2 regions of the Neorhizobium sp. T6_25 genome follow, and region 1 is predicted to be linked to the other one. Evidence: predicted binding sites of a transcription regulator. Region 1 holds the regulator's gene; the other holds the start of a gene.
The links. Region 1 encodes PhoB, which activates phosphate uptake and scavenging genes when phosphate is short. Its sites were predicted from a motif close to TGTCATNNANCTGTCAT; they were not measured.
Positions count from the first base shown of each region.

Region 2: the regulator PhoB is predicted to act here: its motif matches at 5,340-5,356, upstream of ppk2 (polyphosphate kinase 2).

Region 1 covers NZ_PVBL01000015.1:140,096-147,346, forward strand. The annotation lists gene C5L10_RS20255 (substrate-binding domain-containing protein) at 1-964, shown strand, start outside; gene pstC (phosphate ABC transporter permease subunit PstC) at 1,150-2,634, shown strand; gene pstA (phosphate ABC transporter permease PstA) at 2,631-3,950, shown strand; gene pstB (phosphate ABC transporter ATP-binding protein PstB) at 3,964-4,779, shown strand; gene phoU (phosphate signaling complex protein PhoU) at 4,825-5,538, shown strand; gene phoB (phosphate regulon transcriptional regulator PhoB) at 5,560-6,243, shown strand; gene C5L10_RS20285 (winged helix-turn-helix domain-containing protein) at 6,258-6,944, shown strand; gene C5L10_RS20290 (DNA-binding transcriptional regulator) at 7,052-7,251, opposite strand, start outside.
Region 2 covers NZ_PVBL01000026.1:13,161-20,411, reverse strand. The annotation lists gene C5L10_RS26470 (YciI family protein) at 1-182, shown strand, start outside; gene C5L10_RS26465 (siderophore-interacting protein) at 246-1,019, opposite strand; gene C5L10_RS26460 (DUF6074 family protein) at 1,371-1,625, shown strand; tRNA gene C5L10_RS26455 (tRNA-Thr) at 1,689-1,764, opposite strand; gene C5L10_RS26450 (nitronate monooxygenase family protein) at 1,895-2,851, opposite strand; gene C5L10_RS26445 (hypothetical protein) at 3,100-4,329, shown strand; gene ppk2 (polyphosphate kinase 2) at 4,333-5,214, opposite strand; gene phoR (phosphate regulon sensor histidine kinase PhoR) at 5,496-6,677, shown strand; gene C5L10_RS26430 (PACE efflux transporter) at 6,807-7,244, opposite strand.

The sequences.
Region 1 (7,251 bases):
CGATCAGGTTCAGGTTGCCGGTTCCTCCACCGTTCTTCCCTATGCGAAGATCGTTGCGGAAGCTTTCGGCGAAGCCTTCCCGAAGTTCAAGACCCCGATCGTCGAGTCGGGCGGCACCGGCGCCGGCCTCAAGGAATTCTGCAAGGGCGTCGGCGAAGCCACGATCGACATTGCAAATGCTTCCCGCGCGATCAACAAGTCTGAAGCCGAAGCCTGCAAGGCGGCCGGCGTCACCGACGTCCAGGAAATCCGCATCGGCTACGACGGTATCGTTTTCGCGACCGCCAGCAGCAACGGCGACATGAAGCTCGAGCCGAAGGACATCTACAAGGCTCTCGCCGCTCAGGTCGTTGTTGATGGCAAGCTCGTCGCCAACCCCTACAAGAACTGGTCGGAGATCAACCCGACGCTTCCGAAGGGCCCGATCGCCGCCTACATCCCGGGCGAAAAGCACGGCACGCGCGAAGTTTTCGAACTGAACGTTCTTGCTGCAGGCTGCAAGGATTCCGGCGCAACCGACGTCATCGCCAAGGAGCTCGCTGAGAAGGCCGCCCAGACCAAGGCTTGCGTTGCTGTTCGCAAGGACGGCGTTGCCGTGGACATCGACGGCGACTACACCGAGACGCTCGCTCGTATCGCTGCCAACAAGACCGGCGTCGGCGTATTCGGCCTCGCTTTCTACGAAAACAACGCCGACAAGCTGAAGGTCGCCACCATGCGCGGCATCAAGCCGACCGCAGCCACGATCGCTGACGGCACCTATCCGGTTTCCCGTCCGCTGTTCTTCTACGTCAAGAAGGCTCACCTGGGCGTCGTCCCGGGCCTCAAGGAATACGTCGAGTTCTTCCTCTCCGACGACATGATCGGCCCTGACTCGCCGCTCATCGAGTACGGTCTGGTTGCCGCTCCGGACGCCCAGCGCGAACAGGCCCGCAAGGACTTTACCGCTGGCAAGACCATGTAATCAAAAGAACGGCGCCGCTCCTGGCGGCGCCGTTTCTCTCCGACCGCAGGCTTTTGCCTCGGTGGGGAATCGTCGGTTTTGCGGCGATGGTGTTGCGCGAGGCGCGACGGCGATGCGATCGGTTCCGATGAACGGAGCTGGGCGGTGATGGGTTGCCGCCGAAGGCGGTACGCCGGGGGATTATGATGAACACATCACTAATATTGTTGATTTTGGCGATAATCGGCATAGCCGGTTACGTCGCCGGTGCCCGGTATGCAATGGCACTGGTCGGAGGAATTTCCTCCAAACTTCATTCGCGGCCTGGATATTACGGTTCTTTTGTCGCCGTCTGGGCGATCTTGCCGGCCGTCGTCATTCTTTTTGTCTGGCTGGTCGCCAGCCCCATGTATATCAGCTCCTCGGTGCGCGGTGCGTTTCCCGAAGAGGTGAAAACCCAATCGCAGGCCGAGCAGGGCCTGAGCTACGGCATGATTACCTCGATTGCCCGCGGCATGAATGCGCTGACTGGCGACGAAATCGCCCGCATCGAGAATAATCCGGTGGAGCTTCGTGCTGCGCTTGGCGCCAAGGGCGTTCCGCTTGCGGGTGATCCGCAGCCCTTCATGGTCAAGGCCGCTGCCGAGCTGAACAGGATGACCTTCGTCAGCCGTATCCTCATGACGATCATTGTTCTGGGGGCTTCCATCGGCGGCGCCCTCTTTGCTTATCGCCAGATCGCGCCGCGCTTCCGCGCCCGCAACCGGGTGGAAAAAGTGATCCTCGGCAGCCTCGTCGTCGCGTCTTCGATCGCCATTCTGACCACCGTCGGCATCGTCGCATCGATGCTGACGGAAGCTGCCCACTTCTTCACCGCCATTCCCGCCTGGGAATTCTTCTTCGGCACGGTATGGGACCCGCGTTTTGCCGCTGCGGGTTCGGGTGGCTCCGAAGGTCAGTTCGGTCTCATTCCGCTGCTGCTCGGCACGCTCTATATCGGTTTCGTCGCGATGCTCTTCGCGGTTCCGATCGGTCTCTTTTCGGCAATCTACATGTCGGAATATGCTTCGCCGAAGGTCCGCTCGGTTGCCAAGCCGCTGCTCGAAGTGCTCGCCGGCATTCCGACCATCGTCTACGGCTTCTTCGCATTGACGACGGTCGGTCCGTTCCTTCGCGACATTTCTTCGCAGCTGAACGGCCTCGTCACCGGCGACTATGCCAACTTCATACAGGCACAGAGCGTTCTGACGGCTGGTTTCGTCATGGGCATCATGCTTATCCCCTATGTGTCCTCGCTATCGGACGACATCATCACGGCAGTGCCACGTGCCCTGCGTGACGGCTCGCTCGGTCTCGGCGCCACTCGGTCGGAAACCATCAAGAAGGTCGTCCTGCCGGCAGCTCTGCCGGGTATCGTCGGCGCTCTCCTGATGACCGCATCGCGCGCCGTCGGCGAAACCATGATCGTCGTGCTTGCGGCCGGTGTTGCCGCCCGCCTGCAGATCAATCCGTTCGAGCCGATGACGACCGTGACCGTCAAGATCGTCAACCAGCTGACGGGTGACCTTGAGTTCACCTCGCCGCAGACCCTGGTTGCCTTCGCGCTGGGCATCACGCTGTTCGCCATCACGCTTTGCCTCAACATCTACGCGCTCTATATCGTGCGCAAATACCGGGAGCAGTACGAATGACCGATGTGGTTTCTCCCGCCGCCGGCATCCCCAAGGCCAAGTCCGTCCGTCGCGATATCGGCATCAAGGGCCGCTACGCCGCCGAGCGTCGCTTCCGCGCCTATGGCATCGCCGCGCTTTCCTTCGGCATCATCTTCCTGATGCTTCTCCTGTGGTCGGTGGTCTCCAAGGGATACACCGCCTTCCAGCAGACCATGATCACCATGCCGGTCGAGTTCTCGCAGCAGATCATCGACCCGCAGAACGAAAGGGCCACCAACCCGCAGAAGCTGATGACGGCGAACTATCCGGTCGTCGCCCGCAACGCGCTCGCCAAGCTGCTCAACGTCAGCGTGGACGACCGTGTCGCAGCCCGCGCAGTCAGCCAGATGCTGTCGGATGGTGTCCGCGTTCAGCTGCGTGACCTGGTGGTCGCCAATCCGGCGATCATCGGAACGACGCAGACGGTAAGACTGCTCGCCTCCGGCGATATCGACTCGGCCTACAAGGGCCAGATCGACCTCAACGTCGGCCAGGAGAACCGCAAGATCAACGACCAGCAGCTCGGTTGGATGACGCAGCTCTCCGACAGCGGTGCGCTTGCCAAGCATTTCAACAGCGGCATTTTCGTCAACGGCGCATCGAGCCGTCCGGAAGCCGCCGGCGTCGGCGTCGCGCTCATCGGCTCGTTCTACATGATGCTGATCGTGCTTGTCCTGGCGCTGCCGATCGGCGTCGCCGCCTCGATCTATCTCGAGGAGTTCGCCCCGAAGAACAAGTTCACCGACCTGATCGAGGTGAATATCAACAACCTCGCGGCCGTTCCCTCGATCGTCTACGGTCTTCTCGGTCTGGCGGTCTTCGTCAACTTCATGGGCCTGCCGCGTTCCGCCTCCTTCGTCGGCGGTCTGGTGCTCACCCTCATGACGCTGCCGACGATCATCATCGCGACCCGCGCGGCGCTGAAGGCCGTGCCGCCTTCGATCCGGGCGGCGGCCCTCGGGCTCGGCGCATCGAAGATGCAGACGATCTTCCACCATGTCCTGCCGCTTGCCATGCCGGGCATCCTGACCGGCACCATCATCGGCCTGGCCCACGCACTCGGCGAAACCGCGCCGCTGCTGCTGATCGGCATGGTGGCCTTCGTCGCCAACTATCCGACCACGCCGCTTGACCCGTCGACGGCGCTGCCGGTCCAGATCTACATGTGGGCGAACGAAGCGGAGCGCGCGTTCGTCGAGCGTACCTCGGGAGCAATCATCATCCTGCTCCTGTTCCTCATCCTAATGAATGTTGGCGCAATTCTCTTGCGGCGTCGCTTCGAGCGGCGCTGGTAGAAGGAGTATGACAATGAATATGATGTCAGAATCGGCAGTAGAAAAGGCGCTGGACCAAAAGATGAGCGATGCTTCCCACAAGATGATCGGCAAGGACGTTTCGGTTTATTACGGCGAAAAGCGTGCGCTTTTCGACGTCAACCTCAACGTCCGCGAAAACACTGTGACGGCTCTCATCGGTCCTTCCGGCTGCGGCAAGTCCACCTTCCTGCGCTGCCTCAACCGCATGAACGACACGATCGAGAATTGCCGCGTCACAGGCAAGATCACCCTCGACACGGACGATATCTACGACAATAACATCGACGTCGTGGAACTTCGCGCCCGCGTCGGCATGGTGTTCCAGAAGCCGAACCCGTTCCCGAAGACCATCTACGAGAACATTTCCTACGGTCCGCGCATCCACGGTCTTTCCAAGAACAAGGCCGACATGGACCAGATCGTCGAGGCGAGCCTGCAGCGCGCCGGTCTCTGGGGCGAAGTGAAGGATCGCCTGCACGAATCCGGCACCGGCCTCTCCGGCGGCCAGCAGCAGCGTCTGTGCATCGCCCGTGCGATCGCCGTGTCGCCGGAAGTCATCCTCATGGACGAACCCTGCTCGGCTCTCGACCCGATCGCGACCGCCAAGGTTGAAGAACTCATCCATGAGCTGCGTGCCAACTACACGATCGTGATCGTGACGCATTCGATGCAGCAGGCTGCCCGCGTGTCGCAGCGCACCGCCATGTTCCATCTCGGCCAGCTCGTCGAGGAGAACGACACCGACAAGATGTTCACCAATCCCGACGATCAGCGCACCCAGGATTACATCATGGGCCGTTTCGGCTGATCCAGCCGATTGTGCCGCCTGAAAATCAATTTTGAGGACTAGAAGATGGCATCGACCCATATCCTGTCGGCTTATGACGACGAACTGAAATACCTGAGCCGCCGCATTTCCGAAATGGGTGGCCTCGCCGAGCAGATGTGCTCGGACGCCGTGCGGGCGCTGGTCAATTCCGACGCCGCACTCGCCCAGAAGGTCATCTCCGACGACGTGATCCTCGATCACGCCGAGCGCGAGATCGGCGACAAGGCGATCATCACGATCGCCCGCCGCCAGCCGGTTGCAGCCGACCTTCGCGAGATCGTCGGTTCGCTGCGCATCGCCTCCGATCTGGAGCGCGTCGGCGACCTTGGCAAGAACACCGCCAAGCGCGTCATCGCGGTTCAGGGCACCGGCGTTCCGCGCAAGCTCGCCCGCGGCCTCGAACATCTCTCCGATCTCGCCCTCGTGCAGCTCAAGGACGTCCTCGACGTCTATGCGACGCGTTCGGCGGAAAAGGCCGAGGCGATCCGCAGCCGCGACGAGGAAATCGACGCGATGTACACCTCGCTGTTCCGCGAACTCCTCACCTACATGATGGAGGATCCGCGCAACATCACCACCTGCACGCATCTTCTGTTCTGCGCCAAGAACATCGAGCGTATCGGCGACCACGCCACCAACATCGCCGAGACCATCTACTACATGACGACAGGCGCCCAGCCGGAAGGCGATCGTCCGAAGGACGACTCGTCGAACACGCTCGGCGCGATCACCGAATAGAACTGACGGAGCAGGCCAAGAATGCTGCCGAAAATCGCTGTCGTAGAAGACGAAGAGGCGCTGAGCGTGCTTCTTCGCTACAATCTGGAAGCCGAGGGTTATGAGGTCGATACCGTTTTGCGGGGCGACGAAGCCGAAATTCGGCTTCAGGAGCGGGTACCGGACCTTCTGATCCTGGACTGGATGCTGCCCGGCGTTTCCGGCATCGAACTCTGCCGCCGGCTGCGCATGCGCCCGGAAACCGAGCGCCTGCCGATTATCATGCTGACGGCCCGCGGCGAGGAGAGCGAACGTGTTCGCGGCCTCGCCACCGGCGCCGACGACTATGTGGTAAAACCCTTCTCGACGCCGGAACTGATGGCGCGCGTCAAGGCCATGCTGCGCCGGGCCCGTCCGGAGGTGCTCTCAAGCGTTCTCCGTTGCGGCGATATCGAACTTGATCGGGAAACCCATCGCGTCCACCGCAAGAGCCGCGAAGTGCGTCTGGGCCCGACCGAATTCCGCCTGCTCGAATTCCTGATGGCGGCGCCGGGGCGGGTCTTTTCCCGCTCGCAGCTTCTGGACGGCGTCTGGGGCCATGACATCTACGTCGACGAGCGTACGGTCGACGTCCATGTGGGAAGACTCCGCAAGGCACTCAACTTCTCCAACATGCAGGATGTCATCCGCACCGTCCGCGGCGCCGGATACTCCATGGAAACATAGTTGGTGGCCACGAGATGAGCGCGCGGGTCCTGTTGGTCGACGACGACGAGTCGTTCCGCCTGATATTGCGGAAAGCCCTCGTGGCCGACAGCTTCGTCGTATCGATGCTGGCAAGTGGAGCCGAGATCTCAAATCGCTTGAAAGCGGTTCCGCCGGATATCCTGGTCATGAGTTCGGATCTTCCGGGCGTGCGAGGTCTCGAGGTGTGCCGCGAGGTGCGTCTCGACCCTGTCCTGTCGCGCCTTCCGATCATCCTCCTTGTGCCGTCGGGTGGCGAAGGCCTTCACCTCATAGCACTCGCGGCGGGTGCCGACGATTGCCTCCTAAAGCCATTCTCCCCGGTCGAGCTCGTTGTCCGTGTGAAGAACCTGCTCAGGCGCGTGAACCCGGCGCTTCTCGACCATATGCTGAAGGTCGGCGATCTCACGCTTGACCGGGAAGCCCATCGGGTTCACCGGCAGAAACGTGAGGTCAAGCTCGGGCCGAAGGAGTTCAAGCTCCTTGAATTCCTGATGCGGACGCCGGGCAAGGTCTATTCCCGCTCGGAGCTCAAGGCGTCCCTATGGGGCGACGACACGACTGTCGATGAGCGCGCCATCGATGTCCATATCGGCCGGCTTCGCAAAGTCATCAGCCTCGGCAAGTCCGACAACGTGATCCGGACCGTGCGCGGCGCCGGATACGCATTGGGCGATTTCTGACGCCGTCTCGTTGGACTTGAGTCCAACCTTTATTCTGACCGTCTCATTGCGACCCGGCGGACCATTGCCATGGAGGCTGGCGAAGCAGCATTCGGCGTCTATTGAAACTATGCAGCGCCTTTCACCAACGCCTCCGCCGTACCTTGCGGGTCGACCGCAATCACCTTCAGATATGCCTTTGCCGGCTGGTCCGGTTCGGATCGGCCTTGCTCCCAGTCGCGCAACGTCCCGAGCGGAATCTGGTAGCGGCCGGAAAACTCTTCCTGGGTCAGGCCGAGCGCGCGTCGGATGACCTTGACCTGCTGCA
Region 2 (7,251 bases), on a different contig from region 1:
GTTCATCGCTCGGCAATTTCGGCATCCTGGAGGCCGCGAGCCTCGAAGAGGCGCAGGCTTTTGCGCAAGGCGATCCCTTCAATCGTGCCGGGATCGTTTCGGCGATCGAGCTGACGCAGCTGCCGGACACGTTCCAGGCGGCTCGGATCAGCGATCCGATGACCCCGCGAAAGAACGGCTAATCCTATTTCGGCCAATAAAAAGCCCGCCATCCGGCCAGGATGGCGGGCTTTTCGTCATGTCTTTCAGTCCCCGATCGTCTCATGGGCATCCGCCTTGCCCTCGGCCCAATATCCGGCGGCCTTGATCCAGGCGAGCGGATATCCGCGCTTCTCGACCAGATAGACGCGAGCCGCACGGGCAACCGAGGCTTCGGCGGCGACCCAGACGAAGGTTTCGGGATGAAGCGCGATCGTATCGAGTGCCGAGATCAGTCCCGAGGCATCCGTGGCGCGGGAAAGGGGTCGGTGCACCCAAAGGGCCTCCAGCGACGCCTTCGTCTCGAAGGCCTGTTCCTCTTCCGGCCCGACGACCAGCCCGATACTGGTGATCACGGCGTCTTCGCCTGCCTCTTCGATACGGCGGCCCATCGCCGGAAGCCCGGTCTCGTCGCCGATAAGCAGCCAGCGTTTCATGCCCGAGATGACGGCCGAACCTCGCGGGCCGCCGATCGACAACGTGCTGCCCGGCACGGCATCCAGGGCCCATCGCGTGGCGGGACCGGCATCGTGGATGGCAAAATCGAGCACCAGCGACCTGGCTTTCTGATCATACCGCCGGGGCGTATAGTCACGGCGCTCCGGTTCCCCGGCATCGGTCGGCAGGAAAATCTTGACGTGGTCGTCCGGCGCAGCGCTGACGAAATCCGAAAGCTCCTCGCCGCCGAGGGTAATGCGCAGCATCTGTGGCGTGATGCGCTCGACGGTTTCGACCGTCAGCACGCGACGCTTGAGTTCGTGACGAATGCGCTCGATCTTAGGAGCGGAGGAAGTCTGGTTCTGGGTCGTAAGGTCGTTCATCTGTGTCCTTTCACGGGATATCGACCTGCCGGACACAGCCGCGCAGACCGAAACCGGCGATGCCCGATCGATCAGCGCGTTGAGTGACGTTAACGCTTACGTGCGACGCCTTGCGGCACTCGCAGTGTGAACTCTAGTTAGGCGGGCAAAGCCCTAACGGCAAGGGTCGCCGAGCGTCAATTCCGGCAATTCTGCAAGTCGGGAAACTGCGAACGGCTGTCGTCTTCGCAGCGACGGCCTCGACATCCACCTTCCCTGCACCAGATATCTCCAGTCGTTCAGCCTTTGTGAAGGACTGACGGCCAATGTGCTGCGATCCCTGGGCGATTCGCCCGACAATATGGAGATGGCATGACGCTGCTGCAATTCCCCGCCGATCGGCGCACCGCTGACGTAAAACGTTGCGCCGAAGCGCTTCAGCGGCTTCACGGCGAACAGGCGAACCGTTTCTGGAGATCGGAAATGGCCAGTTTCGCGGCAGTTCTCAGAGCCCAGGGTGTGGCAGACGAGGAAATCTCCCGCCAGGCCGGCCTGTTCATGCACGCCGTCCAGATGCAGCTTCAAAGCGATTGCCTCAACGACGAAACGAGCCTCGTGGCAGGTTGACGCCCGCCGGGCTTCGCGCAGAGATTTGGGCGACGCAGGCGCTACGGAAGAGTTGGAGATAAGTGGTGCCGCTTGCAGGACTCGAACCTGCGACCCCATCATTACGAATGATGTGCTCTACCACCTGAGCTAAAGCGGCACGGGCAGCGGCCGGTTTTGCCGGGGCTGCGAGTGATGCGGCTGATACAGGCAATGACCTGCGATTTCAAGCCGGGTTTTGGGCTTCTCGACGATTTTCCTGAAATGACGGTTATTATCCAGCCGTTGATTCAGACCGTAAGGCGCTCGCGCGCCGCCCGGTATTCGCTTTCCAGCCGGTCGACGAGTTCCGCGACCGGAACCACCGCCTTGACCGCGCCGACGCCCTGGCCTGCCCCCCAGATCTCCTTCCAGGCCTTCGGCCCGCTGACCGCCTGTTCGAAATCCATCTTGGACGGATCGGCGACCGGAAGGGCGTCCGGGTCCATGCCGGTGGCGGTGATCGATCCCTTGAGGTAGTTGCCGTGGATGCCGGTGAAATAGTTGGAATAGACGACGTCGGCAGCATTCGAATCGACGATCATCTGCTTGTAGCCATCGACGGCGCGCGCCTCCTTCGTGGCGATGAAGGGCGAGCCGATATAGGCCATGTCGGCGCCCATGGCTTGGGCGGCAAGGATGCCGCCGCCGGTGGCGATCGCGCCGGCGAGCAGCAGCGGCCCGTCGAACCATTCCCGGATTTCCTGCACCAGCGCGAAAGGCGACAGCGTGCCGGCATGCCCGCCGGCGCCGGCAGCGACCGCGATTAGCCCGTCGGCGCCCTTGCGGATCGCCGAATTGGCGTGGCGGTTGTTGATGATGTCGTGCAGCACGATGCCGCCATAGGAGTGCACGGCGGCATTCACCTCCGGCACGGCGCCGAGCGAGGAGATGACGATCGGCACCTTGTATTTCACGCACATCATCAGGTCGTGCTCCAGGCGCTTGTTGGAGGTATGGACGATCTGGTTGACGGCAAAGGGTGCGGCAGGCCTGTCGGGGTTGGCGGCGTTATGGGCGGCAAGATCCTCGGTGATCATGGCCAGCCACTCGTCGAGCTGGCTTTCCGGCCGCGCATTGAGCGCCGGAAAGGCGCCGACGACGCCTGCCTTGCATTGCGCCAGTGTCAGTTCCGGATGGGAAATGATGAACAGCGGCGACGCGACCACGGGCAGGCGGAGCCTGTCCTTGAGGACTGCTGGAAGCATGGATCAAAAACCTCCCGATTGACCTTTACGCAAACGTAAATCCGTCTACCAGATCGCGGCAGCCTCGAAAAGCCGGTGGAAAGATTTTCGAAGCAGATCTCCGCAACGCCCGGCAGGGGCTCCCGACATATCCTGTCCTTATTTTTCGCCATGGTGCAGTCGAAGGCGGTGCTTGCAGTTCCGCGGCGGAGGGGTTACCGAAACGTAAACTCCCGCGCGGTGGGAATGACGATGAAGAAGGACCGGCAGTGAGCGGTTTGGAAACGGCCATCAGAAACGCACTGGATCGCTCGAACCGGGCGGACCGGGAGATCAGGGCGCGTATTTATCAGTCGGCGCGCCAGGCACTGGACGCCGGCCTTCGCAAGCAAGGCGTTACCGACCGGTTGATCATCATGCAGCAGCATGAACTCCTGGAGCGGAAGATTCACGAGATCGAAATGGCGGAAGTCGAGCGCCTGGTGGAACCGGCGCCGGGACCCGCCGTGGAGCTCGAACCGGAACTGCCATACGCCGCGGAACCCATGGCGGTGGAGTCTCCGGTCATGCCGGCCAGCTCGCGGCCGGAAGCGCCGCAACGGCCGGCGGCACCTTCACCTGTCGCGCCGTCCATCGATACCGTTTCGAGTGAGACGCGCGCTCCATCTGCTGCTGCGGCTATGTCCTCCGGCGATCTTGGCGGCGTCAGCCCCGCGCGCGGTGAGCGGGTCGAAGCCGAGCAATTCCAGCCGGAACCTCCGCCGAAGACGGCAAAGCCGGGCAAGCCGAACAGGAACGCCCGCCCGTCCTCCGATAGCGGCCTGGACGTTCCCCCGGAACGGGCCGCCAAACCGCGAAAGCGTCGGGGTTTCCTGTCGCATCTCCTGACCTGGGTCATCACCCTTGGCGTGGTCGGCGGCGCCTGCTGGTGGTTCTATCAATCCGGTCTGGTGCAGTCGATCGTCGAAGAAGCGATGAAGTCGGCCGACCGCTCGGTCGCCGGCCAGGCGGCGGGAGGCCCGGTCGCCTTCGATCCGCGCCGCGGTTTTTCCGACGAGTGGGTGGAAATCTTCGTGCCCTCCAAGGCGGCGGAAATGAAAGCCGGCGGCCAGGCGAAAGTCGAGGCGGTGGCCGCATCGGAAGGGCAGGCCGTGCGCATCGCATCGGCAACGTCAGGCGACGGCGGTGATGTCTCGGTCGAAGTGCCGCCGGAAGTGCTGCGCGAAATGGCCGGCAAGAGTTCGACGGTGGCTCTGACCCTGCAGTCGGGGCAGGACAGTTCCGTGCAATTATCAGTCCGCTGCGATTTCGGAAGCCTCGGCAACTGCAGCCGTCATCGCTTTACGGCAACGCAGGAGAAGCTGGAGGCGCTCTTCCGCGTGACCTTCGAGCGGTCGCTTGCCCCCAACCGGCCCGGCCGCCTGATCTTCAACAGCGGTATCGACGGCGCGGACCGGGCGGTGCTGCTCTATTCGGTGCGCATCCTGCCCGGCCAATGACCTTTATTTGAGGAATTTCGGGCCGAAACCGAAGATCTTGTCGTCGATCTCGCCGATGGCGTCCTTGTCCTTGCCCTCATAGTCGAGCGACAGCAGGATATGGCGAATGACGTTGAGACGGGCGCGGCGCTTGTCGTTGGCACGCACGACCGCCCATGGCGTCTCCTCGTTGTGGGTCCTTTCGAGCATCGCGTCGCGCTTCTCGGTATAGTCATCCCACTTGTGGAGCGCGGCGATATCCATCGGCGACAGTTTCCAGATCTTGAGCGGATCGTGCCGCCGGTCATGGAAACGCTTGAGCTGCATTTCGCGGCCGATATCCAGCCAGAACTTGAAGAAGATGATGCCTTCGTCGGAAATCGTGTCCTCGAAGCGCGGAACCGCCTTCATGAAATCCTTGTACTGTTCCGGCGTGCAGAAGCCCATCACCGGCTCGACCCCGGCCCGGTTATACCAGGAGCGGTCGAACAGCACGATCTCCCCGGATGTCGGGAAATGCGAGATGTAGCGCTGGAAATACCACTGGCCGGCCTCGGTCTCGGTCGGCTTGTTGAGCGCCACCACGCGGGCCGAACGCGGATTGAGGTAGGCATTGATCGAAAAGATCGTGCCGCCCTTGCCGGCCGCATCACGCCCCTCGAACAGCGCTATCATCCGCTTGCCGGTCGCCTTCAGCCAGAACTGCACCTTGACGAGCTCGACCTGCAGCTTTTCCAGCTGCTTTGCGTATTTGTCCTTGTCCAGCTTGTCATCATGGGGATATCCGCCGGAGCCGAGCGCATGCTCCTCGATCCACGCCGGCAGCACCGGGTCGTCGATATCGAACTGCTTGAGCTTGCCGTTGATGTCGATGCTGACTGCCCGGCTTTCGGTTTTATCCGCCATGATAGTGCTTCCTCCGATCGATCCGCCGCATGGGGGTGGTAGCCGATATGTAACGCAAGTTCGAAATTCCGCTACTCTCCGGATAGCGCCAATTTTCCAATATCCCAACGGAAGCGATGTATATCTGTCATGCAAGAGATATATGAGCGCGTGTTCAACCTGTGAAAGCTGCGAGTGTGCCTGTGGAGTCGGTACTGGAGAAATGGCGTCGGGGTCTGGGCACGCTCGTTGCGAGGGCCCGCCAGGAACGCGCTCTGTTGCTGCTTCTGACCCTCCTGGCGATGATCGCGTTCCTGATCGGCATGGACTGGGTGGGCGTCCTGGTGGGCTGGCTGCTCCTGGTTCTGGTCGTCGTCGGCCGCAAGCCCGTCGTCCTTCCGCCGCCGGCGCTCGATGTCGTCGAGAAAGAGCAGCCGGGCTTCCAGCCGTTACCCCAGGTGGCGGCAACGCTCGGTGCCTTGGATATTCCGGCTTTCGTGCTCGGCGAGGACGTCACGGTCCTCTATCAGAACAAGGCTGCCGAAAGGGCCTTTGGAGTTCTTTCTCCCGGTTCGCACCTTTCGGCACGGCTGCGGTCCCCCGGCATTCTCGACATGGTGCGGGAAACCATCGCGACTGATGAGCCCAACCAGATCGAGCATTCCGAGCGGTTGCCTTCCGAGCGCGTCTATACCCTGCGCATCGCGCCGATCGATCTCGGCCAACCGGTCCAGCAAAGCTCCGACGGAGTGGCGCAGAAGCTCTATCTCCTCTCTTTCAGGGATATTTCGGAATTGCGCCGCATCGATCGGATGCGTTCGGATTTCGTCGCCAATGCCAGCCATGAACTGCGCACCCCGCTTGCCTCGTTGCGAGGCTTCATCGAGACCCTGCAGGGGCCGGCGCGCTCCGATCCTGCCGCGCACGAGCGGTTCCTCGCCATTATGTTCGACCAGGCAACGCGCATGAGCCGTCTTGTCGACGATCTCATGTCGCTGTCGCGCCTGGAGCTCAAATCCCATATCGCACCGGACCAGACGATCGACCTGAAGCCGCTGATCGGTCATGTGCGGGACGCGCTGGTGCCGCTCGCCGATGATCTCGGGGTGGAAATCCGCACGCATCTGCCGGAAGGCAAGGTGGAAGTGCTGGGCGACCGCGACGAGCTCGTCCAGGTTTTCGAAAATCTGATCGAGAACGCCTGCAAGTACGGCCAGGAAGGCAAGTTCGTGGACGTTTACCTCAGGAACGGCGCTTCCGATCCGGTGGAAGTGACGGTTGTCGACCAGGGCCCGGGCATTCCGGCCGAGCACGTTCCGAGGCTGACCGAGCGCTTCTACCGGGTCAGCGTGGCCGACAGCCGTTCCAAGAAAGGCACGGGCCTCGGCCTTGCAATCGTCAAGCACATCCTGACCCGCCACAGAGCCCGTCTGATCGTGAAGTCGGAAGTCGGCAAGGGAAGCGAGTTCACCGTCAGGTTCTGACAAAAGGGAGTGCTATCGACGTCCCATGTCCGGCGCCTCGGGAAAGCGCTCAACTTCTCCAAACATGCAGGGTGTCATCCGCACCGTCCGCGGCGCGGACTATTCGATGGAAACCTCAAGGAGGCGGCGTCAGGCTGCCTCGGTCTGCCGTTGCCATTCCGGCAGCGGAAAGATGCGGTCATAGGCCCAGTTGAACACGAAGGCATAGACCACGTAGAAGACCGCGAACGACACGTCCATCGTCAGTGCATGCATGAGGCTGATGCCGAGATACCAGGCGATCAGCGGCAGAAGCGCGATCAGCAGGCCAAGTTCGAACAGCACCGCATGCGCCACGCGTATTGCGGTGTTTTTCTGCGTGCCGCCGGTAAAGCGCTGCATCAGGTGGTCGAAGCCGAGATTGTAGAGATAGTTCCAGCCGGTGGCGATCGTCGCACTGCCGATGCCGACCACGCCGATATCGGCGGCCGGCATGCCGAAGGCGAAGGCGCCGAGCGGTGTGATGAGAGCGAGCCCGATCAGTTCGAAGCTGATGGCATGGCGGATACGGTCGCGAGTCGAGCGCATGATGACC